Regions from separate parts of the Thermoanaerobacter uzonensis DSM 18761 genome, predicted to be linked through region 1. Evidence: riboswitches for the same ligand, from Rfam matches in the RefSeq annotation. Region 1 holds a riboswitch; each other region holds the start of a gene.

Region 1 (7,972 bases):
GCATTTTTTAAGAAAAACTTATCAGCAATTTTAACTGCATCTTGAGCCGTTTTTCCGTAATAATCTGCTCCAATCTTATAGGCATATTCCTCAGTCAAAACAGCCCCGCCTACCATTATTTTCACATCAGTATTTGCTTTAAGCAGTTTGATAATTTTTTCCATGTTAAATAAAGTAGTTGTCATTAAAGCACTTAAACCTACTAATGGTGCCCCACTCCGTCTTATTTCTTCTAATATCACTTCTCCTTTGACATCTTTTCCTAAGTCAATTACATCATATCCATAGTTTTCAAGCAAAACTTTTACTATATTTTTTCCTATATCATGTACATCTCCTTCAACTGTAGCAAGTATTATTTTACCTTTAGATACTGAACCTTTTGGAAGCTTTTCTTTTATTATCTTGAAAGCACTTTGCACCACTTCTGCAGAGCTCAAAAGTTGTGGCAAGAAATATATGCCTTTTTCATATCTATCTCCCACTTCTTTTAAGGCAGGAATTATTATGTTATCAACTATAGAAAGAGGCTGAACTTCCTCCTCTAAAATATTTTTTACTATATCTTCTACTCCTGACTTTTTGCCTTCTAAAATCTGGATATAGAGTTTTGATTTTAAATCTTCTTCTTGAATTTTTTGTTGTTCTTTCTCTTTGACCTCCTCTTTTTGCTTTTTCCCATATATATTCAGATAATTCACACTGCCTTTATCTTTATTTAGTAAAACCATTGAAGCCCTCAAAGTGTCCATCATGGCTTCATCGCAGGGATTTATAATAGCAGTAGTAAGCCCATAAGATGCTGCCATTGCTAAAAAAGTAGAGTTTATCAACCTTCTTTCAGGTAAACCAAAGGAAACATTGCTAAGTCCTACAACAGTATTTGCTCCTAACTCTTCTTTAGCCAATTTTATCGCTTCTAAAGTCTCAATTGCAGCCTCCTGCTCAGAAGAAACCGTCAGCACAATACAATCTATCAATATGTCCTCTTTAGGTATGCCATACTCTTCCGCTTTTTTTATAATTTTTTCCGCATTTTCAATTCTTTCATGCCTATCTTTGGGAAGCCCTTTATCTCCTACAGTAAGTCCTACAACACAAGCTCCGTATTTTTTAACAATAGGAAGCACTTCTTTTAAACTTTCCTCTTTTGCACTTACAGAGTTGATTATGGGTCTACCTCTTAAAATTCTTATAGTTTTTTCTATCGCTTTAATATTAGTGCTATCTATTTGAAGAGGAAGGTCTACTACATTTTGTATTTCAGAAACTACCTTGGGAAGTAATTGCTCCTCATCTATTCCTGGTACCCCTACATTTACATCCAATATTTCTGCTCCACATTTTTGCTGTTTTATAGCTTCCTCTACTGCTAAACCTACATCTCCGGCCAAAAAAGCCTCACTTAACTTCTTCTTCCCAGTTGGATTAATACGCTCCCCTATAACCCTTAAAGGATAATTTTCACCTATGAAAACTGTTTTTGTATTAGAAGCTACAGCTGTAAATTTGTTTACTTTAACTTTTGGCTTTAAATCTTTTACAGCCTCTTTAACAAGTTTTATATAGTGAGGAGTAGTACCGCAGCACCCCCCAACTATAGAGGCACCTTTTTCAACAAGAGAAGGAAAGAAACTAGCAAATTCTTCTGGTTTTAAGTCATAAACTGTTTTGCCGTCTCTAATCACAGGCATACCTGCATTAGGTTGTGCAATAATAGGTATGCGAGAAACTTGAGACATTTTTTCCACTACACTTACCATTTTATCGGGACCTGTCGAGCAGTTAACGCCAATGGCATCTAATCCTAATCCTTGTAAACTAACTACTACAGTTATAGGGTCTGACCCCATGAGAGTCCTTCCATCTTCTTGAAAAGTCATTGTACATATAACTTTCATGTTTGAATTCTCTTTAGCAGCAAGAATGGCAGCTTTTGCCTCCAGCATATCTGACATTGTTTCAATTAAAACAATATCTGCTCCTGCACTTTCTGCAGCTATAACTACTTCTTTAAAAACATCATAAGCCTCATCAAAAGTCATGTCTCCATAGGGGGTCAAAAGCTCGCCAATAGGTCCTATAGAAAGTGCAACGGGTTTATCTTTGGAAGCTTCTTTAGCTATTTTAACTGCTTGAGTGACAATATTGAAAACCTCATTTTCTAGTCCATATTTTGCTAATTTTATCCTGTTAGCCCCAAATGTATTTGTTTCAATTACATCCGCTCCTGCTTCTATATAGGACTTGTGGATATCAAATACTACTTCTGGATGGGTTATATTCATATATTCGGGACACTCTCCCGTTTTTAAACCCCTCTCTTGAAGTTGTGTTCCCATTGCTCCATCAAAAACAATCACTCTATTTGAAAGTTCTTTAAAAATGTCTAACATTTTTTACCTCCATTTAATTCATTTGTACTTTATTTTCTTTAAAATCACAGGCCAAATCATCAACTCTTGAAATTATTTCCAACACAGCATCTGTACTTCCTAAAGGCATAATGTGAATTCCCCCAACTTCACTGCGTATCCGTTTTATAAACTCTACAGCTATGTTTATTCCTTCTTCTTTTCCTCCATCCTTTAGCCTTTCTAAAACTTTTTCTGGAATATCTATACCTGGCACTTTTTCATTTAAATTGACTGCCATTTTATAGCTTTTAAGAGGTAATATGCCTACCAAAAGTGGTACATTGAAATTTTTAATCTTTTCAATAAACTTAAATAAAATATCTTCATCATAAACTGGTTGTGTTTGAATAAACTCTGCCCCTGCTTCTATCTTAACTTTAAGCTTTTCTATGGCCTCTTCTCTTAAATCACTTGGATTTGCAGTAGTACCTGCACAAAATTCTGTTGGTGAATCTAATTTATTGCCATTGTAATCATAACCTCTATTAAAGGCACTGATAATCTTTAAAAGCCCAATAGAATCTACATCGTATACCCCCTTAGCTTGAGGAGTATCACCATGGGAGGGGTCGTCTCCTGTCAAAGCTAATATATTTCTTACCCCTAATGCATAAGCTCCAAGGAGTTCAGACTGAAGCCCAATTAAATTTCTGTCTCTACAGGTCAAATGAAAAATAGTTTCAATGTTTAAGTGGTCTTGCAAGAGGTGAGCTACTGCTATGGGACTCATTCGCATATTCGCCATAGGAGAATCCGTTATATTTAAGGCATCTACAATGCCTTTTAATTTTCTCGCTTCTTCAATAGTTTTCGTTATATCTACCCCTTTTGGCGTAGAAATTTCTGCTGTCACAACAAACTTCCTTTTCTTAAGTTTAGTACACAAATTTTCATTTTTCAACATCTACATCGCCTCCATTTCTAAAAATAAAAAAGTCTCTTCGCCAAAAGAAGAGACACTAATACTCTCTCATCTTTCAGCGAAACGCTGCTGGAATTGGCACCAAGACGCATATAAAATGCCGGTTGCCGGGTTTCATCGGGCCAGTCCCTCCACCACTCTCGATAAGAGATTTTAAAGTATTAAATTGTTAAACTATTTAAGCTATATGATACTATGGATTAACTCCTATGTCAATAGAAATTTTTTTGTCCCTCTCTAAAGATTTTGCAGGCTTTTAACTTTTTTAAAATAAATCTGTAAATTTTTTATATTATTTGCTATACTATAATTGTAAAGAATACAAATTTTCGAGAAAGGAATGTTTTTCATGTTCTCATCTCTTATTTTTGGTATCCTTTCTATTGGATCAATTATACTTTATGGTTTAATCTGGTGGAAAATTTTTGATAAAACTGGTTATGGAGGAGCATATGGCCTTTTGATGTTTATACCTATTGTGAATTTTATAATGCTTTTAGTATTAGCATTCACTGAGTGGCCCGTACATAGATATAAAAATTATTGAGCAATAACACTGCTTTTATTTTTAATACTTGTGCAACCACTTGCATAATGATTTTTTTAATATTATAATATACTTAACACTTGAAAAATGAGGAGGTTTAATATGAGTAATGAAAAATTGCCAAAAGTAGCCTATTTCTGCATGGAATACGGCTTACAATCAGATTTCAAACTATACGCAGGTGGTCTTGGCATTTTAGCAGGAGACCATCTAAAAGCCGCAAAAGAATTAGGTATGCCTTTAGTAGGAATAGGCATACTGTGGAAACAAGGTTATACAGAACAACATATCGGTGAAGACGGATACCCTTATGATGCTTATCGCAATTACACACGCAAATACGACTTTTTAAAGGACACAGGAGTAAAGGTAAAAGTAAAAATAAGAAACAAAGATGTATACTGCAAAGTATGGTTGGTAGACAGCTTTGACAATGCACCTTTGTATTTGCTTGACACAGATATACCAGAAAATGGAGATAGATGGATAACAGGTCAACTTTATGGATGGTTTGGCGAAGAAAGAGTCGCACAAGAAATAGTGTTAGGCATTGGCGGAGTAAGAGCTTTAAGAGCTTTGGGAATTGATGTAGATGTTTATCATTTTAACGAAGGGCATGCAGTATTAGCAGCCATTGAGCTTATAAGAGAGAAAATGGAAAATCAAAATATGAGCTTTGAAGAGGCGTGGAAAGCTACAAGAGAAGAAGTAGTATTTACAACCCATACCCCTGTTAAAGAAGGAAACGAATCTCACGATTTAGAACTTCTTATGTACATGGGCGCAAACAATGGTCTTTCAATTGAGCAAATGGCTCAAATCGGTGGTGTTCCTTTTAATATGACAGTCGCAGGTTTGAGACTTTCTCGCATTGCAAACGGTGTCTCAAAACTTCACGGGCAAACTGCAAACAAAATGTGGCAACATGTTGACAACAAAGCACCTATAATCTCCATAACCAATGGTATTGACAGAAACACTTGGGTAGATAAAAGGATAATAGAAGCCTACAACAAAGGTGAAGGACTCCTACAAACTCATAATATTTTGAAACAAGACTTAATTGATTTTGTATATCAAAGGACAGGAGTTAAATTGGACACTGACAAGCTTTTGATAGGTTTTTCAAGGAGAGCTGCTCCTTACAAAAGAAGCGACCTTATATTTACCAATGACGAAGTTATAGGTGATTATTTAAGGTCTAAAAAAATTCAAATGGTATTTTCAGGAAAAGGTCATCCATTAGATGACGTGGGTAAAAAAATTGTCGCAAAATTAATAGACATGACAAAGAAATATCCTGAAAGCGTAGTATTCCTAGAAGATTACGACATGACAATAGGAAAAATGCTTACTCGAGGCGCTGATGTGTGGTTAAACAATCCAAGAAGACCATTAGAGGCCAGTGGTACCTCCGGCATGAAAGCCGCCATGAACGGAGTGCTAAATTTAAGTATTTTAGATGGATGGTGGCCAGAAGCTTGTATAGACGGAGTAAATGGCTGGCAATTTGGAGATGGTTTTGAGTCTGACAACATAGAAGAATTAGACAAACACGACCTCGAAGCACTTTATAACGTCCTTTTAAATAAAGTAGTTCCAACCTACTACAACGATAAAGCGAAATGGGAAAATATGATGAGAGAAAGTATAAGGACGACTTATGAAGCTTTCTCAGCTAATAGAATGTTAAAAGAATACTACGATTTAATGTACACAAAAAAATAAGTTAACCCCTATTTAAAAAGGCCGCGCAATTGCCCGGCCTTTAATTTATTTTCCCAATCTTTTTTCTAACAATTCTTTTTCTTTTTCATATCCTGGTTTTCCTAAAAGTGCAAACATATTTTTCTTGTAAGCCTCTACTCCTGGTTGGTCAAATGGATTAACCCCATTTATATATCCGCTTATAGCACAAGCCATTTCAAAGAAATATACCAAATTACCAAAGTAATAAGGTGATATTTCCGGAATATTTACCACGAAGTTAGGAACATTTCCATCTGTATGAGCCAATAATGTACCTTCAAAAGCCTTTTTATTGACAAAATCTATAGTTTTTCCTGCTAAAAAGTTAAGCCCATCTATATTGTCCTTGTCTTCATTTATAACTATATCTTTAACAGGTTTTTCAACATTTAAAACTGTTTCAAAAATATTTCTGCTTCCCTCTTGTATAAACTGCCCCATTGAGTGTAAATCTGTCGTAAAATCTACTGAAGCAGGATAAATTCCCTTATTGTCTTTACCTTCACTTTCTCCAAAAAGCTGTTTCCACCATTCAGAGAAATAGTGAAGCTTTGGCTCATAATTTACAAGTATTTCTATAGCTTTGCCTTTTCTGTACAAAATATTTCTCAAAATTGCATACTGCATGCTTATATTTTCATTAAGGTTGTCTTTAGTATAGACTGTTGAAGCATCGTAAGCACCTTGCATCATATCGTCTATGCTAATGCCTGCTACTGCTATTGGTAGAAGGCCTACAGCTGTCAAAACTGAGTATCTTCCTCCAACATCATCAGGAATTACAAATGTTTCATATCCTTCTTCATCAGCTAATTTTTTTAAAGCTCCTTTCGCTCTATCTGTTGTCACATATATTCTCGATTTAGCCCCTTCTTTTCCATATTTTTTCTCAAGGAAATCTCTAAAAACCCTAAAAGCTATCGCAGGCTCTGTGGTAGTACCAGATTTAGATATTACATTTATAGAAACATCTTTGCCTTCTATAAGTTCAAGTAAATCACTTAAATATGTAGAACTTATGCTGTTTCCAGCAAAATAAATCTCCGGCGTATTCCTCTTACCTTTTGGCAATAAATTATAGAAGGAATGAGAAAGCATTTCAATTGCCGCTCTTGCCCCTAAATAAGACCCACCTATACCTATAACTACAAGCACATCAGAATCTGATTGAATCTTCTCTGCTGCTTTTTTAATGTGTTCAAACTCTGCCTTATCATAATCTTTGGGAAGACTTACCCATCCTAAAAAGTCATTCCCTTGAGCATTTTTATTAAGCACCATATCAAGAGATAACTTTGCATGCCTTTCCATATATTCAATTTCTTTTTCACTTACAAATTGCAATGCTTTTGAATAATCAAAACCTATCAATTTCCTCATATGTAAACCTCCATTCTTTATTTACATACTCATATTTTATATCATAAATCTATCTTATTCAAGTTTTTCAAAAGTATGTATAAGTTTACTTAGCTTTATTTTTATACAGTATTAAATTTTTGTCAATCTTTTTGGAATTTTTACTTTATGGGATATAATATAAAGAGGAGGTGCGAAATTATGGAGGCATTAGAGGCTTTAAAAAAGAGAAGAAGTATAAGGAAATACATAGATAAACCTATTCCAAAAGAAATACTAGAAGACATAATAGACTGCGCAAGGCTTGCTCCCAGTGGAAATAACGCACAGCCCTGGCATTTCGTCGTTATAACAGACAAAGAAAGACTTAAATTCATAGCAGAAAAAGCTACATATGGAAAATTTATTAAAGATGCAGGAGCTTGTGTCATCGTCTATTGCGATAGAAATAACAGACATCACTTAGAAGATGGTTCAGCAGCAACAGAAAATATATTACTCGCAGCTACTGCCTACGGCATAGGTTCCTGTTGGGTAGCGGGGTATAACAGAACCTACGAAAAAGAAATAAACGAATACCTCAAAATTCCTGACAGCTTAAGAATGATTTCTATTATATCATTAGGATATCCCGCAGAAGAGCCTCAACCAAAATATAAAAAATCTTTATCTGAAGTTTTACATTGGGAAAAATTTTAAATGATGGAGGTTTTCTATATGTCAAAAGTAGTGGAGAGATTTTTAAAATATATAAAATATCATACAACATCGAATGAAAGTTCCTCAAGTTATCCTAGCACTGAAGGTCAATTAATATTTTCAAAAGAATTAGCAAATGAGCTTGAAGAAATAGGCCTTAAAGAGGTAAATGTAGATGAAAACGGTTATGTTACGGCTTTACTTCCTTCAAATACTGACAAAAAACTCCCTACAGTAGGATTTATAGCTCATATGGACACAAGTCCTGACATGTGCGGC
Region 2 (7,972 bases), on a different contig from region 1:
CTTTTGCCAGTACCTTTGCCATATTTGCAACAGGAAGAGCATACGAACAAGTAAGAAACTCCATAGGTTATCCGCACTTAAACGTAAAAATAGCAGCTACCCATGCTGGCATAACAGTAGGAGAAGACGGAGCGACCCACCAATCAATAGAGGATATATCCCTTATGAGAGGAATACCTGGGATGGTGGTAATAAACCCGGCGGATGCAGAAGAGACGAGACAGGCCATATTTGCGGCGGCAGATCACTATGGGCCAGTATACATAAGGCTAGGGAGGATGGCAGTACCAGATATACACGATCAAAACTACAAATTTGAATTAGGGAAAGGTGAAGTAATAAGAGAAGGAAAAGACGTAGCGATAATAGCGACAGGGATAATGGTAGCCATAGCGATTGAAGCAGCAGATAAACTAAAGGAAGAGGGAATAGATGCGACAGTGGTGAACATCCACACCATAAAGCCGATAGACAAAGATTTAATAGTAGAAGTAGCTAAAAAGACGGGCAAAGTTATAACAGCAGAAGAGCACAGCATAATAGGCGGGCTTGGTTCGGCAGTAGCAGAGGTTCTTTCAGAGGAATATCCAGTGAAAATAAAGAGAATTGGGATAAGAGATGAATTTGGACAATCCGGTTCACCTAAAGAGCTTTTAAGACATTATGGTTTGACAGCGGAGGACATTGTAAAAACGGCTAAGTCATTTTAAAAAACGCCAGGTTAGTTCTGACGTTTCAGACTGATGACAAACTTTCGCAAAGTAGATATTTTACATAAGTTGCGACTTGTGACAAAGTGCTAACAAAGCTTAGCAAGACTGAGGATGGAGGAGGGGCCGAAGCCAAGGAGGGCGGAGGCGGGCACTTGAGACAGGACGTCGAATGTGCCCGGTACCACGCCGTAATCCGAAAGTCGTGCTTTAGCTTTGTCGCTTTGGAACTTCGGAGCAACGATGTAAAATATATACTTTAAATAATTTTTGGTTCTTTGTCGACAAACTGAAACGCCAGGTTAGTCCTGGCATTTTTATCTGTCAAAATATATGTTTTTACCTGTCGCAGAAAGAGGAATGCCTATAACAATTTCTCCTTCAATTAATTTTAGCCTTCTTGCACTTACACCTATTCTATACATAACTCGGTTATCCACATTCAAAAGACTGGCGGTTTTAACTGCAGATCCCACTGCTATTCCTAAATCGATGAGTCTCCATGCACATATAGGACCTGCGAATTCTGTACCTTCTCTAAAATCCCTTAGACTAGTGCAAAGATTATAACCGCAGGCGCCACAATTTAGTCCAACTTTTTCTGGTTTACTTAATGAAATTAAAAGTACTGCACTGGAGTTAGCGACGTTTTTAGCATCCCTGTCAAAATTTTTCTTTCCGGATTCTTCACCATATTTTATCATATCCTCTTTTAACCTTATGAGGTCTTCACCTGTAATTACTTTTGTTTCTATAAAGTCTTTTCCAGTTGCTTTAGGTGCTGTTCTCGCTGATAATGCCATCAAATGAGCAGCTAATTCAATTACATCCATAATGTCTCCCTCCGAGTTTTTAAGATGAATGCGCTATCTATTATAATATTGATATATTTTTTTACTTTTTGCAATAAGAATTGATAAAGTTTTGTCATATTGCTTCTTTTAACATAAAAAGCAGGATTTTATTCTTTTTTTTACAAATAGAATCGGAATGAAAAAGTCTTAGCTTTAACACTCTTCAAAATTCTTCTGTTGTAGCATTGCTATATTGCTTATTACTTTCTATAAACACGGTAAGTATTGATAATATAGGGAATAATAGATTTAAATAAGCATAGGGAAGGTAATCAATTACTTTTACTCCTAAAACTGCAGAAGGAAGCATTGCTGCTAAGTTCCAAGGTATTATTCCGGCAAGTATCATGCCTGAATCTGCTATTGCTCTTACCATCATATCATTTTTTACGTTAAGACTTTTAAAGACCTCCAGCATTATGCGGGAAGGTAAAATTACAGAAAGAGCTTGATTACAAGTTATTACTGCCATTAAAGTGCTTAATAACATTGTGACCAAATAGGCAATTTTAGGGTTTTTAATTTTTTGGGCTTTTCTAAAAACTGCTTTTATAATTCCTGTTCCTTCTAATATTCCAGAAAGAGCGGTAGCAAAGGTTACTACTCCTATCATTGGGAAGATGGAAATCATACCTCCTCCTGAAAAGATAGATTTAAATTCTGGAATATTAGAGATATTTCCCAACATAATGACTTTTAAAGAATCTGTAGGGTTATAACCATTTAGTAAAGAGACAAAGTAGGAGAGAAGGACAGCAATTGAAAGATTTATCTTTGTAGAAATCCTGAAAAAAGCCAAAGTTATAATCATTATAGGAGCTAAAAACAAGAAAAAGTTTATTTTATAATTTTTCAAAATTATAGCTGCAAGATTGTCAAAAGTGTAAGGCGAAGAAATATTAATGTGAAGACTTAAAAGATAGTATAATAAACCAGTTAATACAAAAGTAGGAATCGCAGTTTTAAAAAGAGATTTAAGTACATTGTATTGTCCAATTTCTGCCATATCTGACAGAAGAATAACATTTCCTGCAAGGGGAGAAGTCCTATCTCCTATAAAAGAACCGGATATTACTGCACCAGCAACTATTGGAAGAGAATAGCCAAAGCCATGGGCTAGTCCCATTATTACTATTCCAATAGTACTAGCGGTTCCTACGGCTGTACCTAAAATCATTGAGATAATAGAGGTTGTGATAAAAGACACCAACAAAAAAGCTTGTGGTTTTAAAAAGTGGGAGGCGTAGTAAATAAGAGCAGGAAGGGTTCCATTTTGTTTCCACAAGGCAACGAGGGCTCCTATCAAAAGGAGTATAATCATCACATTTATACCTTTTTTAATTCCTTTAATTGACATATTGATAAGTTCTTGAGGCGAAAAACCGTTTATCAAAACAATAGCAAAGGTTATTATATAGCTTATAAAAAGCGGTATATAGGGAGGTTGGTTAAACACTAATACCATTGTCATAGTTATGGCTAAAATTAACAAAAAAGTTATGAGTGAGATTCTAAATTTGTTTTCCATTTTTCACTGCTCCTTTTAGTAATGAAGAAGTTATTTATAAGGTATTACGTGAATTTCTATATTTTTTGCTTTTTTAATTAACTTTATAACAGTAGAACCTCTAAAAAAGGTTTGTAGTCTTGACCTTTGAGAATGCCCTATTATTATTTGTGTAATGTGCATTTGCTTTGCAAATTTTAAAAGTTCATCAGACACGCTTTTTCCTGTCAATGTGTAGACTTCTGCCCCTAATTGTTTTGCTAACATAAAATGGCTTTCTAAAACTTCTTTATCTTTTTCAGTAAGTTTAGGTGCAAGAAAATGTGTACAGTTTACATATACTACTACCCAATCACATTTGAATCTTCTTGCTCTCCTTGCACCCCTTCTTATAAGCTTTTTAGATAGTGGGTTTGGTGTTATGCACACCATTATTTTTTCATTTGTTTCCCATGTATCAGTTATTCCATGCTCTTTCATATATTCTTCTAATTCTATATCTACTTCTTCGGCGGTAAGTCTTAGCATTAACTCTCTTAAAGCATTTAAATTTCCTTTTCTAAAAAAGTTAGATAGACACTCATTGACCTTGCTTACTGGATAAATATCTCCTCTTTTTAATCGATTAAGCAAAGCATCAGGAGTCAAATCTACAGCAACAATTTCATCTGCGTTATCGACTATGCTGTCAGGGATTGTTTCTCTTACAGCAACACCTGTGATTTGTTGAATAACGTCATTTAAACTTTCTAAATGTTGGATGTTAAGTGTTGTAATTACATTTATTCCATGACTTAAAATTTCTTCTACATCTTCATATCTTTTTTTGTGTTTAGAGCCAGGTGCATTTGTATGCGCTAATTCATCTATCAAAACTACTTCTGGTTTACGAGCAATTATGGCGTCGGTATCCATTTCTTCTAATATCATGCCGTGGTATTCAATTTTTTTTCGAGGGATTATTTCTAAATTTCCTATTTGGGCTTCTGTCTCTTTTCTTCCATGAGTTTCCACATAACCTATTACTACATCTTGACCTCTTTTAAGACGCCTGTTGCCTTCATTGAGCATTGCATAAGTTTTTCCAACACCAGGAGCATATCCTAAGAATATTTTTAATTTTCCTCGCTGTTGTTTTTTTATAATTTCTAAAGCTTCTTCAGGAGTTAACCTCCTAAAACCTTCACTCATTAAATTTACACGCCCTCCACAGTTTAATTATATCTTTGTTTGAGTATAGTGATTTCATACAACTATAATAATATGAATCTTATTAAAAATCAATAAAAAAAGAGAGCAATCGCTCTCTCATATTTTTTCAAACATATCTTTTCCTACCCCGCAGTCAGGACAAACCCAATCGTCAGGCAATTCTTCAAAAGGAGTTCCTGGTTCAATTCCTTGTGATGGGTCTCCTTCTTCTGGATCATAGATGTACCCACATACTGTGCATTGCCACTTTTCCATAAAAAATACCCCCTTGATATTTTCCTTTATTATAGCAGAAATTAGTAAAGAAAATCAAGGGGAAGGCAAAAGGATATTAACAGGTCGTAGCTGAAGTTCCAAGGTACTCACTGACAATTTTCATAGCGCAGAATTTTCCGCACATACTGCAAGTTTTGGCTGTAGATATGTTTTTATTGACGCGATATTTAAAAGCTTTATCAGGGTCTATAGAAAGCTTTATTTGCTCATTCCAGTTTAAGGCTTTTCTGGCTTTAGCCATAGTTAAATCTTTTTCTTTAGCACCTTTTACGCCTTTTGCGATATCTGCGGCATGGGCAGCTATTTTTGCTGCAATAACGCCTTCTTTGACATCTTCTTTGTCTGGAAGTCCGAGATGTTCAGCGGGTGTAACATAGCAAAGGAAATCAGCACCAGAAGCTGCTGCAATTGCTCCTCCGATTGCAGAAGTTATGTGGTCATAACCAGGAGCTATATCAGTCACAATAGGACCAAGCACATAAAAAGGAGCGTTGTGACAAAGTTGTTTTTGAAGTTTTACATTTGCTTCAATTTGGTCAATTGGCACATGCCCAGGTCCTTCTACCATAACTTGAACTCCTGCCTCTCGAGATTTCTTTACCAATTCGCCAAGGATTATAAGTTCTTGAATTTGTGCTGCGTCTGTAGCATCTTCAAGACAACCTGGACGCAGTCCATCTCCTAAGCTTAGAGTTATGTCATATTTTTTAGCAATATCAAGGAGTCTATCAAAATGTTTATACAAAGGATTTTCTTTGTTGTTATGGAGCATCCAAGCAATTGTAAAGGAGCCACCGCGGCTTACTATATCCATCACTCGGCCGTTGTCTTTAAGCTTTTTCAATGATTCAAATGTTAGACCACAGTGGACTGTAATAAAATCAACCCCGTCTTTTGCTTGTTCTTCTATAACTTCAAAAATGAATTCTTCAGGCATAGCTACAATGCTACCGTATTTGGATATAGATTCTACAGCTGCTTGATACATGGGGACAGTTCCTACAGGGACAGGGGAATTTTCAAGTATTTTTCTACGAGATTGGTTAATGTCACCTCCTGTGCTTAAATCCATTACCGCATCTGCTCCAGCTTTTACAGCAACATTTAATTTTTCAATTTCTTTGTCAATTTCAGTGTATGCATCAGAGGTTCCTATATTGGCATTTATTTTTGTCGATAAACCCCTTCCTATCCCTTTGGGAATGAGGTTTTTGTGGTTAATGTTTGATGGTATTACTATTTCTCCTTTTTTAACTCCTTCTAAAATAAATTCTTCGTCTACTCCTTCATACTCTGCGACTGTTTTCATCTCTTTTGTGACAATGCCTGAAAGGGCGTATTCCAATTGTGTCATAATAAAAACCTCCTTAAAAAATAAATAAACCATGGGGATTATAGCCATGGTGGATGACCACATCCCTACGCAGGTACTAACCTAACAGGTTCAATGGGTTAAAAGGCAACACCTTTTTCTCAGCCGCTTATGCCGGCACCCCATGTGGCAAATATTAAATTTTTATAATCGATAGGGTATAAATATTCTAGAATATTATTATACCACTAAAAAAAATCGGCGTATATTAAAATTTAGAAAAAATTTAAGAAAGAGTACAAAAAAAGTTCTTGACTTTACAGTTTCAAAGTGATAACATAGATTACAACATGTAAAATTGAATATAAATATTACACACAAACCTCTTATCAAGAGTGGTGGAGGGACTGGCCCGATGAAACCCGGCAACCGGCATTTATATGCGTCTGGTGCCAAATCCTGCAGGTTAGGGTGTCTAACCTGAGAGATGAGAGGAGTGGCGGATTATTAGGCCCTCTTCTCATTGAGAAGAGGGCCTAAAAATTTATTTGGAGGTGTGACATGAAAATAAAAATCGGATTATTAGGACTTGGTACAGTAGGAACAGGAGTATATAAATTGATAACTTCAAGAGGAGGTCATATAAGGGAGAGCACAGGGGTTTATCCTGAGATAAAGAAGATACTGGTGAAAAATCTCAATAAGCCAAGGAAAGTGAAAGTAGAGGGACTACTTACCCAAAATGCTGAAGAAATTTTGAAAGATAAAGAGATAAAAATAATCATTGAAGCAATAGGAGGCATTTCTCCAGCTTACGAATATGTGAAGGAGGCTTTGGCTTCAGGGAAGCATGTAATCACTGCAAATAAAGAATTGATAGCTAAGCATGGAGAAGAATTAAATGAAATAGCAGAAAAGAATAGAGTATTTCTAAAATGTGAGGCAAGTGTAGGTGGGGCTATACCTATACTGCATCAAATTGATAGATTAAAAATTACAGATGAAATAGATTTTGTAGGCGGTATAATAAATGGCACTACTAATTATATTCTCACTAAAATGACTACTGAAGGCAGAAGTTATAAAGAAGCACTTAAAGAAGCCCAGCAATTAGGATATGCAGAAGCAAATCCCGATTATGACGTAAAAGGCTTTGATGCCCTTTATAAACTTGCTATATTAATGAGGAAAGTGTTCAATATAAACGTGCCAGTAAATTCTATAACCAGAAAAGGAATAGACGAAATCACGACTCAAGATTTAAATTACATCAATAAGTGGGGATATAAAATAAAATTATTTGCCTGGGGCAAAAAAGTCAAAGATGGCATCTTTGCAGGAGTGGAACCAGTTTTAGTCGAAGAAAATAATATTTTGTCAAGGATAAACGACGTAAATAATGCTATCATACTTAGAGGGGATAGTTTTGGTGAATATGTTTTTGTAGGAAAAGGTGCTGGAGAACTTCCTACAGGGGATGCTGTAGTGGCAGATTTAATTGATATATTGTTAAACTATGATATCAAAGATAATAAGAGGATAGACTTTCTTCCAATTCGTCAGGGAAGTTTTACAGATACTTTTTATATAAGGCTTGAAACTCATAAAGAAAATATTTTAAGTTTGAAAAAAGTTTTAAAGTTTTTAAAAGAACAAAAAGTATCAATTGTGGAATCTTCCTATGAAAACGGCACATTTACAGCTATTGTTAAAATGAAGAAAAGTGTTGAGACATTTACAGAAAAATTAGAAAAAATAACCGAGATAAAAACTATTTTTAAAGTTTTGCAAGAGGATATAACAGAAGAAGTAAGTAAATTTGAGGATTTTGTAGAAGTGATTTAAAAAATTTTGTGAAAGGAGTTATAAGTATGTCTAAAAAATATGGTTTTTCAACTTTGGCAATTCATGAAGGATGGGAGTCTGACCCAACTACGGGAGCTGTAGCTCTTCCTATATATCAAACTTCTTCCTTTGCTTTTAAAAGTACTAAGCACGCTGCAGACCTCTTTGCCTTAAAAGAAGAAGGGTATATATATACTCGAATGATGAACCCCACAGTTGACGTTTTTGAAAAGAGAATAGCTGCATTAGAAGGTGG
Region 3 (7,972 bases), on a different contig from region 1:
TGTAAGTTCCTGCATTAAGCATTGACTTTATGTTTTCAATCTTTTGATTTTTAATCTTTTCAAATTCATTTGAACTTTGTGCAAGTTTAATTGCTTCTTCTGATATCTCAACTTTATCCTTCATTTCCGCTTCCTTGCTACTAACCTTTCCTACCGGATCCACTCGATAAAGTGACATCATTTTTTCAATATTATTATTATAAATTTTCATTTTTAACACCCCCGTACTACTAGTAATATCGACTTAATAATTCAAAAGTTTAATATAAAATCATTTTTTCTTTTTTTTGTTGTTTTCATAAACGTACAGCCTTTCTCCTGTTTGTTTTTCTTCTTCTTTGTCATCGGATTGAATCGAATAGCCTTTCATTAGTTCCTTAGCTAATTTGGTTTTGCACTCTTCACAAAACCTACCTGTAAGTATTGGTTTACCACATTTTTCGCACTTAAGACCTATATTGACGTTATTAGAGGTTAAAATAAGCCTGCCTTCCTTTAAAAAATCCATTATTTTCTTTATAGAAACCTGTGTATTTTGAGATATTTCCAGCATGGTAGCTGAAGGGTGAGCATCTAAATAATCACGCACTTTCATAAAATCTTCTTCATCCTGTCTATAACACTCTGGACATAAATCAATTCCTGTATACGTGTAAAGCCTTCCGCACCTTTTACAATTTCTTATTTCCATTTCTTTTCATCCCCTTTTTGATACTTCAAACTCCCCATCACATATTTTTGCCAGTTGCTACGGTAGCCACATATACTTCTTTTGCCCAATTTTCTTTTAAGACTTTGGCACACTCGTCCAAAGTAGCACCTGTTGTCAACACGTCGTCTACCAGTAGCGCATTTTTCCCAACAATAGTATCTTTGTAAGTCACTTTAAAAGCACCCTTTACGTTATCTATCCTCTCTTCTTTGTGCAAAGCAGTCTGTGTTGTTGTATTTCTCACTCTTCTTAAAGCTTTAGACATAAAAATATTCAACCGATAAGAAAGTTCTCTTGCCAAAAGTTCTGACTGATTGTAACCTCTTTCGTCAAGTCTAATTTTGTGAAGAGGAACAGGTACTATGACATCGATAGGCCAGTCCATTTTTTTAACTGCATCAGCCATATAGTCTGCAAAAAAAGGTGCTAATTCTCTTTCTTTGAAATATTTGAACCGCCCTATTAAGTCTTTTACAACACCATCGTATTCAAAAGGACTTATATTTTGTTTAAATTCATGGCCATGCTCTAAGCAATCAGGGCATGTTCCTTCATAGTCTATTGGTTTACCACAAATATTACACCTATTACCCTCAATAAATTTTAATGTACTTTTGCATTTGTCGCATAAATATCCTGTTTTTATAGCAGTTTTACAAATAATACAGGTTGTTTTTGGTGGAAATAAAAGGTCTAAAAAAATCATTTTTATTGCCCCTTATTGCAATTCACTTTTCTTTTATATTTTATATCGGCATTATTAAATTAAAATTAATTAAAAAATTATCATTTTACAGCAAATTTTCCTCTATTTTGTGTAAAATCGTAATTTAGTTTACATACAAAAGTGCTTTTTTAAGCCTTGAAAGGAGCCCTGAATATCTTTTTGAGATTTTATTGTTATCAATCATAAATTGCAAATATTTCTCTTGGCCCACCAAAATAACCAATTTTTTTGCCCTTGTAACGGCAGTGTACAAAAGGTTCCTTGTAAGTAGCATAGGGGGTCCATAAGTAATTGGCATTATGACAACAGGAAATTCACTGCCTTGGCTTTTGTGTACTGTTATAGCATAAGACAAATTCAGTTCATTCAAATCAGAAGAGTCATAAGTGACAAATTTTTCGTCGTCAAAATATACAGTCAATTCCTGTAATTCTTCGTCTATTGATTGAATTATTCCTATATCTCCATTAAACACTCCTTCTCCTTCTTCAGCGCCTTTTTTCCATTTTATCTTGTAGTTATTTTTTATTTGCATCACTTTATCCCCCACTCTGAAAACAAACTCCTTCAATATTTTTTCGGCTTTAGTTTTGTCGTGGGGATTTAATGCTTTTTGTAACTCCAAATTTAAATTGTGAACACCAATTATCCCTTTTCTCATGGGAGTGAGTACTTGAATATCATTAATAGGATGAAATCCATAAGCTTTAGGAAGTCTGTTTATAACAAGTTCCAATATGGTTTTTAATATATCCTCTTGGGTGTTGGCATTTATAAAAAAGAAATCGCTGTTTTTATCGTTATAGGTGGGATATTCTCCGTTATTTATCTTGTGAGCATTTACTACTATCAAGCTTTGCTTTTGTTGTCTAAAAATTTCTTTTAACCGTATCACTTTTACTATGCCACTGTCTATTATATCTCTTAGGACATTTCCAGCTCCAACAGATGGAAGCTGATCAGCATCCCCTACTAAAATCAGTTTTGCCCCTATAGGTAGGGCTTTTAATAAAGCATTCATAAGCAATATATCTACCATTGAAACTTCGTCAACTATTATAACGTCGTATTTTAATGGGTCTTTTTCATTTTTGTTAAAGCCCTTCCCTTCTTCCTCCGAATAAGTATATTCTAAAAGCCTATGAATAGTTTTTGCCTCTTTTCCAGTAGCTTCCGTTATCCTTTTTGCGGCTCTTCCTGTTGGGGCTGCAAGAGCCACTTTTTTACCAGCTTTTTCAAAAATACGTATTATACAATTTATTATCGTAGTCTTTCCTGTGCCTGGACCTCCCGTTATGACAACAACAGAATTTTTAATAGCTTCTTCTACAGCCAATTTTTGATTTTCTGCCAACAAAATACCTGTTTCTTTTTCAAAATTTCTAATTTCTTTTTGGACATCTATGCCTAAATCTTCATTTTCCATTAGTGTCATGTTAAACAATCTCTCTGCCGTGTGTAATTCAGCCATATAGTAAGGTATATAGTAAATTCCTACAGTATCATCTTCAAAAGTTTCAATATGTATTTTTTCATTTTGTACTAAAAGCACAAAAGAATCTTCTACTTCTTCTTCGCTTACTTCTAACAAACTTGCTGCTTCTTTTTTTAACAATTCTTTTGGCACATAGGTGTGACCATTTGCCGCATATTGCATCAAAACATATCGAGTACCAGAAGATATGCGATATAGAGAATGAGGGTCAACTCCTAGGCTCTCTGCTATTTTGTCTGCAGTTTTAAATCCTATTCCAAATATATCGTCAGCCAATCTGTAAGGGTTTTGCTTAATAATTTCAATCGCGTTGTTTCCGTATTCTTTATAAATCTTTATAGCCATTGCAGTAGAAATACCGTACCCCTGCAAAAATACCATCACTTCTTTTATGCCCTTTTGCATTTCATAAGCTTCACAAATTCTTTTTATTTTCTCATCGCTTAGACCTTTTATTTCTTTTAATCTTTCTGGTGCAGTTTCAATTATATTTAAAGAATCAACACCAAACTTTTTTACAATTTTTCTTGCTGTAATAGGACCTATTCCAGGAATTAACCCAGAAGATAAAAACTTTTCTATTCCCTCTAAAGTGGTGGGAGCCAAAGTTTCATAATTTAAAACCCTAATTTGCTCTCCGTAATCAGGATGTTCTACCCATTCTCCTTCAATTTTAATTCTTTCCCCAATGTTTACATAAGGCATATAACCTACAGCAGTGACTACTAAACCTTGGGTACTTAATTCTAAAACCGTATAACCATTTTGTTCATTTCTAAAAATTATTTCTTCAACTACACCTTCCATGTCAATCATAACCGATTCTCCTGTTTTAATTCTTTTCTTTATTTAATTTTACCTTATATTTAAAGCAAATTAAAGCCAATTCATTTCTTTTTTTCAATTTTTGTGGTATAATTAAAGGTAGCGAAGCGTTTACAAAGCATAAATTCTATGGCATTAAAAAAAGATATATAAAAAATGCCATAAGCCCGGGGTTACCCGGGCTTCAAATTTATATTCCTGCCAATTTTCTTAATATATCTACTTTGTCTGTTTTTTCCCATGAGAGGTCTAAGTCGTGTCTTCCAAAGTGGCCATAAGCTGCAACTTGTCTATAAATAGGTCTTCTCAAATCTAAATCCCTAATTATAGCTGCAGGTCTTAAATCAAAAACTTGTTTTACAATTTCCGAAATCTTTTCATCTGGTATCTTGCCTGTGCCAAAAGTATCAATACCTATTTCAAGAGGTGTAGCAACACCTATCGCATAAGCTAATTGCACTTCACACTTATTAGCAAGTCCTGCTGCCACAATATTTTTTGCCACATATCTTGCAGCATAACTTGCGGATCTATCAACTTTTGTAGGGTCTTTACCAGAAAAAGCTCCGCCCCCGTGCCTTGCATATCCGCCATATGTGTCTACAATAATTTTTCTTCCTGTAAGTCCACTATCACCTTGAGGTCCACCAATTACAAATCTCCCCGTTGGATTTACAAAAATTTTAGTCTTATCATCTATCATATTTTCAGGAATTATGGGTTTTATTACATGTTCAATAATATCTCTTTCAATAGCATCATGGTCAATCTCAGGTGCATGTTGAGCTGATACTACAACAGAATCTACCCTCACAGGCCTGTCATCTTCATACTCTACTGTTACTTGTGTTTTACCGTCTGGTCTTAAATAGCTTAATGTCCCATCTTTTCTAACTTCAGCCAGTCTTCTCGCAAGCTTGTGAGCCATCATTATAGGCATAGGCATTAATTCTTCTGTTTCATCACAAGCAAAGCCAAACATTAAGCCTTGATCTCCAGCACCAATAGCTTCAATTTCCGAATCTGAAAGTTCTCCTCTTTTAGCTTCTAATGCCTTGTCCACACCGAGGGCAATATCAGGAGATTGCTCATCAATAGAAGTGATAACTGCACAAGTGTCGGCGTCAAAACCGAATTTTGCTCTTGTGTAGCCAATCTCTTCTACTACTTTTCTCACTACTTTTGGTATATCTACATAGCACTGGGTAGTAATTTCCCCCATTACCATGACCAAACCAGTAGTCACAGCTGTTTCACAAGCAACTCTGGCATAGGGATCTTTTTTCAAAATTTCATCTAATATTGCGTCAGAAATCTGATCGCAGATTTTATCAGGATGTCCCTCAGTAACAGATTCAGATGTAAACAGTTTACGCATTTTATCTCTCTATTCCTCCTTAAAAACAAAATAAAACCCCTTCTAAAAGAAGAGGCACACACCCTCATCTTTCAGAAGCATGCTTCTGAGAGAATTAGCACCTTGTCCTATAGGACAGGTTGCCGGGTTTCATCGGGCTCTTTCCCTCCACCTCTCTTGATAAGAGCATGTTATTAAATTTTCTGATGTCTACTATAGCACACTTTATCTACTATGTCAAATATTTTTGCATCAAAAAAGAGCATGCCAAAACATGCTCTTTTTTGAAATTGTATTTAAAATGCTACAAATTTTTCTCCAGGAACTCCACATACAGGACATTTTTCTGGCAATACATCAACAGAGGTATATCCGCAAACAGGACATATGTAAACTTTTGATATCTTTATATCTTCTCCTTTTAATGCTGCTTCTTTTGCTTCAGTGTACAATTTTGCATGTATTTTTTCAGCCTCAATAGCATAATGTATGCTTTTTTTAGCTCCAGATTCCTCTTGAAGTTCTGCAACAGCATTATAAGCAGGATACATCTCTTCTACTTCAAAGGTTTCCCCTTCTATAGCTTTTTCAAGATTCTCTACTGTATTCCCTACTTCTCCAAGAGTTTTGTAGTGATTTGTAGCATGTACCAATTCAGCATAGGAAATAGCCCTGAAAAGTCTTGCAATATTAGGTTTGCCTTCTTTTTCAGCTACATCAGCAAAAATTTGATATCTCATGTGAGCTTGGCTCTCTCCTGCATAAGCTTCACTAAGGTTATGTCTTGTCATTTCTCTCATAAAAGATTCCTCCTTAATTAAATTTTTATTAATAAATAATTATTTTCTTTTTCAAATAATATTATACTACACTTTTTTACCATGTCAAGATATTTGAAGGAGAAAAATAAAAAAAGACCCTCCGGTCTTTTTTTCAATGGTGGAGGGAGATGGATTCGAACCATCGAAGGCGACAGCCAACAGATTTACAGTCTGCCCCCTTTGGCCACTTGGGTATCCCTCCACAATATTTAATTTTTGAAAATGGTGGTCGCAATAGGACTCGAACCTATGACCCCCTGCTTGTAAGGCAGGTGCTCTCCCAGCTGAGCTATACGACCACAATGGTCGGGATGGAGGGACTTGAACCCCCGACCCCATGCTCCCAAAGCACGTGCGCTACCAACTGCGCTACATCCCGACATCAGTGACGAAATAAATTATAATAGAAAAAATGAAATTTCACAATAGGCATAGAAGCTTAAAAATGGCCGTTTTATTGATTTATCGCTTTTAATCTTTAAATTTTTTAAGAATACGTCATATTTTAAACTTATTAATTTAAAATGTAAGTAAATAATTTCTTTAATTTCCCCTTCAAGCTGATAAGCTTACTGTTTCAACTTTATTTACGCGGCAAATAATAAATATTAACCAAATATTTATGTTTTTGTAATACACCTGTAATAATACGATGGTACAATTAACCTGAAAAGAAAACATACGTAAAATACAAAAAACACCAGGAGGGATACGATTGAGAATTAAAAAAATATTATCTTTATGCATCAGCTCTCTTCTACTATTTTTAGCTTTTCCAATGCAAAATGTAAAGGCCGATACATATACAATCCTTGAGGCAAAAGAATTTGCACAAAATTTAAGTAAAGGAGTAGTACATAAAAATATAATCTATTTTACGACTGAAGGATGGATAAACATTAACGTGTTAAAAGTGGACTTAACTGATAAATATACTGATGTATCAGTAATTTTCAATCCTACTGGCATAAAAGATAGAATGCCAGTGCGTGAAATGGCAAATTCTTATGGTGCTGTGGCTGCTGTGAACGGCGATTTCTTCGATACAAAAACAGGATTCGTAATAGGAGCAACAGTAAAAGATGGAAGGTTAATAACAGACCCTTCAAATGAGAGTAAACTGGCCACTTTCTCCATTGACGCAAATGGAGTTCCCTCTATAGAATATTGGTCAAAAAGTATGTCCGTTACTCTTCCAAACGGCACGAAACTTCCTCTTGCCGCAATAAATAAAATAAGCAATACTTTTGAGTATTTAGTAATGTACACAAGGGATTGGTTTACAACATCTCCGGGAGCAAATGAAAATGTACCTCAATTGGTAGAAGTCATTGTAGATGAAAATGACAGAGTATTAGAAGTGCGTCAAGGACAGCCTTCTGTCGAAATACCACAAGGCGGATATGTGTTGGCTGGTGCAGGTTATGTAGGTGAAAATTTACTCACTTTAAAGCCAGGAGATATAATACAAAAAGACATAAATACAAATCCTCCCTTTCAAAATCTCAAAATGGCTGTAAGTGGCGGCACAATCCTTGTAAAAGACGGAAAAATTGCGCCTTTCACTCATGAAATAAAAGGCTACACAGCACGAACAGCAATAGGCTATACTCAAGACAAAAAATATTTGATCATCGCCACTGTTGACGGTACTTCAAGCCGTGGAATGACACAAACAGAAATGGCAAATTTAATGATATCCTTAGGTGCATATGATGCTTTAAACTTAGACGGTGGCGGGTCAACACAAATGGCAATAAGACCAATAGGGGATACTGACGCTAAACTTGCAAATTATGCTCCTGAAGGCTATGAAAGAAAAGTAGCAAATGGAATAGGAATATTTAACACAGCTCCTAAGGGAAATCTATACGCTTTAAAATTAGAAGTATCAGATACTAACGTGTTTAAAGGACTTCACAGGACAATTACAGTTAAAGGATACGATGAAAATTACAATCCTGTCATAATTAATCCTGAAGAAGTTTTGTTTTCAGTAAGTGGAATTACTGGAGTATTTAGTGGTAATGCTTTT

The links. Region 1 has a riboswitch for S-adenosylmethionine ahead of BUB32_RS05790 (methylenetetrahydrofolate reductase). Riboswitches for the same ligand answer to the same signal wherever they lie in the genome.
Region 2: it holds a riboswitch for S-adenosylmethionine, as region 1 does, so the genes downstream of both, BUB32_RS05325 (homoserine dehydrogenase) here and BUB32_RS05790 (methylenetetrahydrofolate reductase) in region 1, are expected to answer to the same signal.
Region 3: it holds a riboswitch for S-adenosylmethionine, as region 1 does, so the genes downstream of both, metK (methionine adenosyltransferase) here and BUB32_RS05790 (methylenetetrahydrofolate reductase) in region 1, are expected to answer to the same signal.

What each region holds. Positions count from the first base shown of each region.
Region 1 covers NZ_FQUR01000010.1:7,437-15,408, reverse strand. The annotation lists gene BUB32_RS05795 (homocysteine S-methyltransferase family protein) at 1-2,396, opposite strand, end outside; gene BUB32_RS05790 (methylenetetrahydrofolate reductase) at 2,410-3,321, opposite strand; SAM riboswitch class I at 3,385-3,489, opposite strand; gene glgP (alpha-glucan family phosphorylase) at 3,989-5,614, shown strand; gene BUB32_RS05775 (glucose-6-phosphate isomerase) at 5,660-7,015, opposite strand; gene BUB32_RS05770 (nitroreductase family protein) at 7,196-7,693, shown strand; gene pepT (peptidase T) at 7,712-7,972, shown strand, end outside.
Region 2 covers NZ_FQUR01000009.1:148,405-156,376, reverse strand. The annotation lists gene BUB32_RS05355 (transketolase family protein) at 1-710, shown strand, start outside; gene BUB32_RS05350 (ferredoxin domain-containing protein) at 1,028-1,543, opposite strand; gene BUB32_RS05345 (Na+/H+ antiporter NhaC family protein) at 1,728-3,092, opposite strand; gene BUB32_RS05340 (universal stress protein) at 3,123-4,262, opposite strand; gene rd (rubredoxin) at 4,380-4,538, opposite strand; gene thiC (phosphomethylpyrimidine synthase ThiC) at 4,615-5,913, opposite strand; TPP riboswitch at 5,959-6,066, opposite strand; SAM riboswitch class I at 6,255-6,365, shown strand; gene BUB32_RS05325 (homoserine dehydrogenase) at 6,433-7,716, shown strand; gene BUB32_RS05320 (homocysteine synthase) at 7,743-7,972, shown strand, end outside.
Region 3 covers NZ_FQUR01000007.1:112,432-120,403, reverse strand. The annotation lists gene BUB32_RS02290 (flagellar biosynthesis anti-sigma factor FlgM) at 1-211, opposite strand, end outside; gene BUB32_RS02285 (TIGR03826 family flagellar region protein) at 272-691, opposite strand; gene BUB32_RS02280 (ComF family protein) at 729-1,418, opposite strand; gene recD2 (SF1B family DNA helicase RecD2) at 1,543-3,750, opposite strand; gene metK (methionine adenosyltransferase) at 3,950-5,137, opposite strand; SAM riboswitch class I at 5,199-5,303, opposite strand; gene BUB32_RS02265 (rubrerythrin family protein) at 5,413-5,916, opposite strand; tRNA gene BUB32_RS02260 (tRNA-Tyr) at 6,054-6,139, opposite strand; tRNA gene BUB32_RS02255 (tRNA-Val) at 6,161-6,236, opposite strand; tRNA gene BUB32_RS02250 (tRNA-Pro) at 6,241-6,316, opposite strand; gene BUB32_RS02245 (phosphodiester glycosidase family protein) at 6,653-7,972, shown strand, end outside.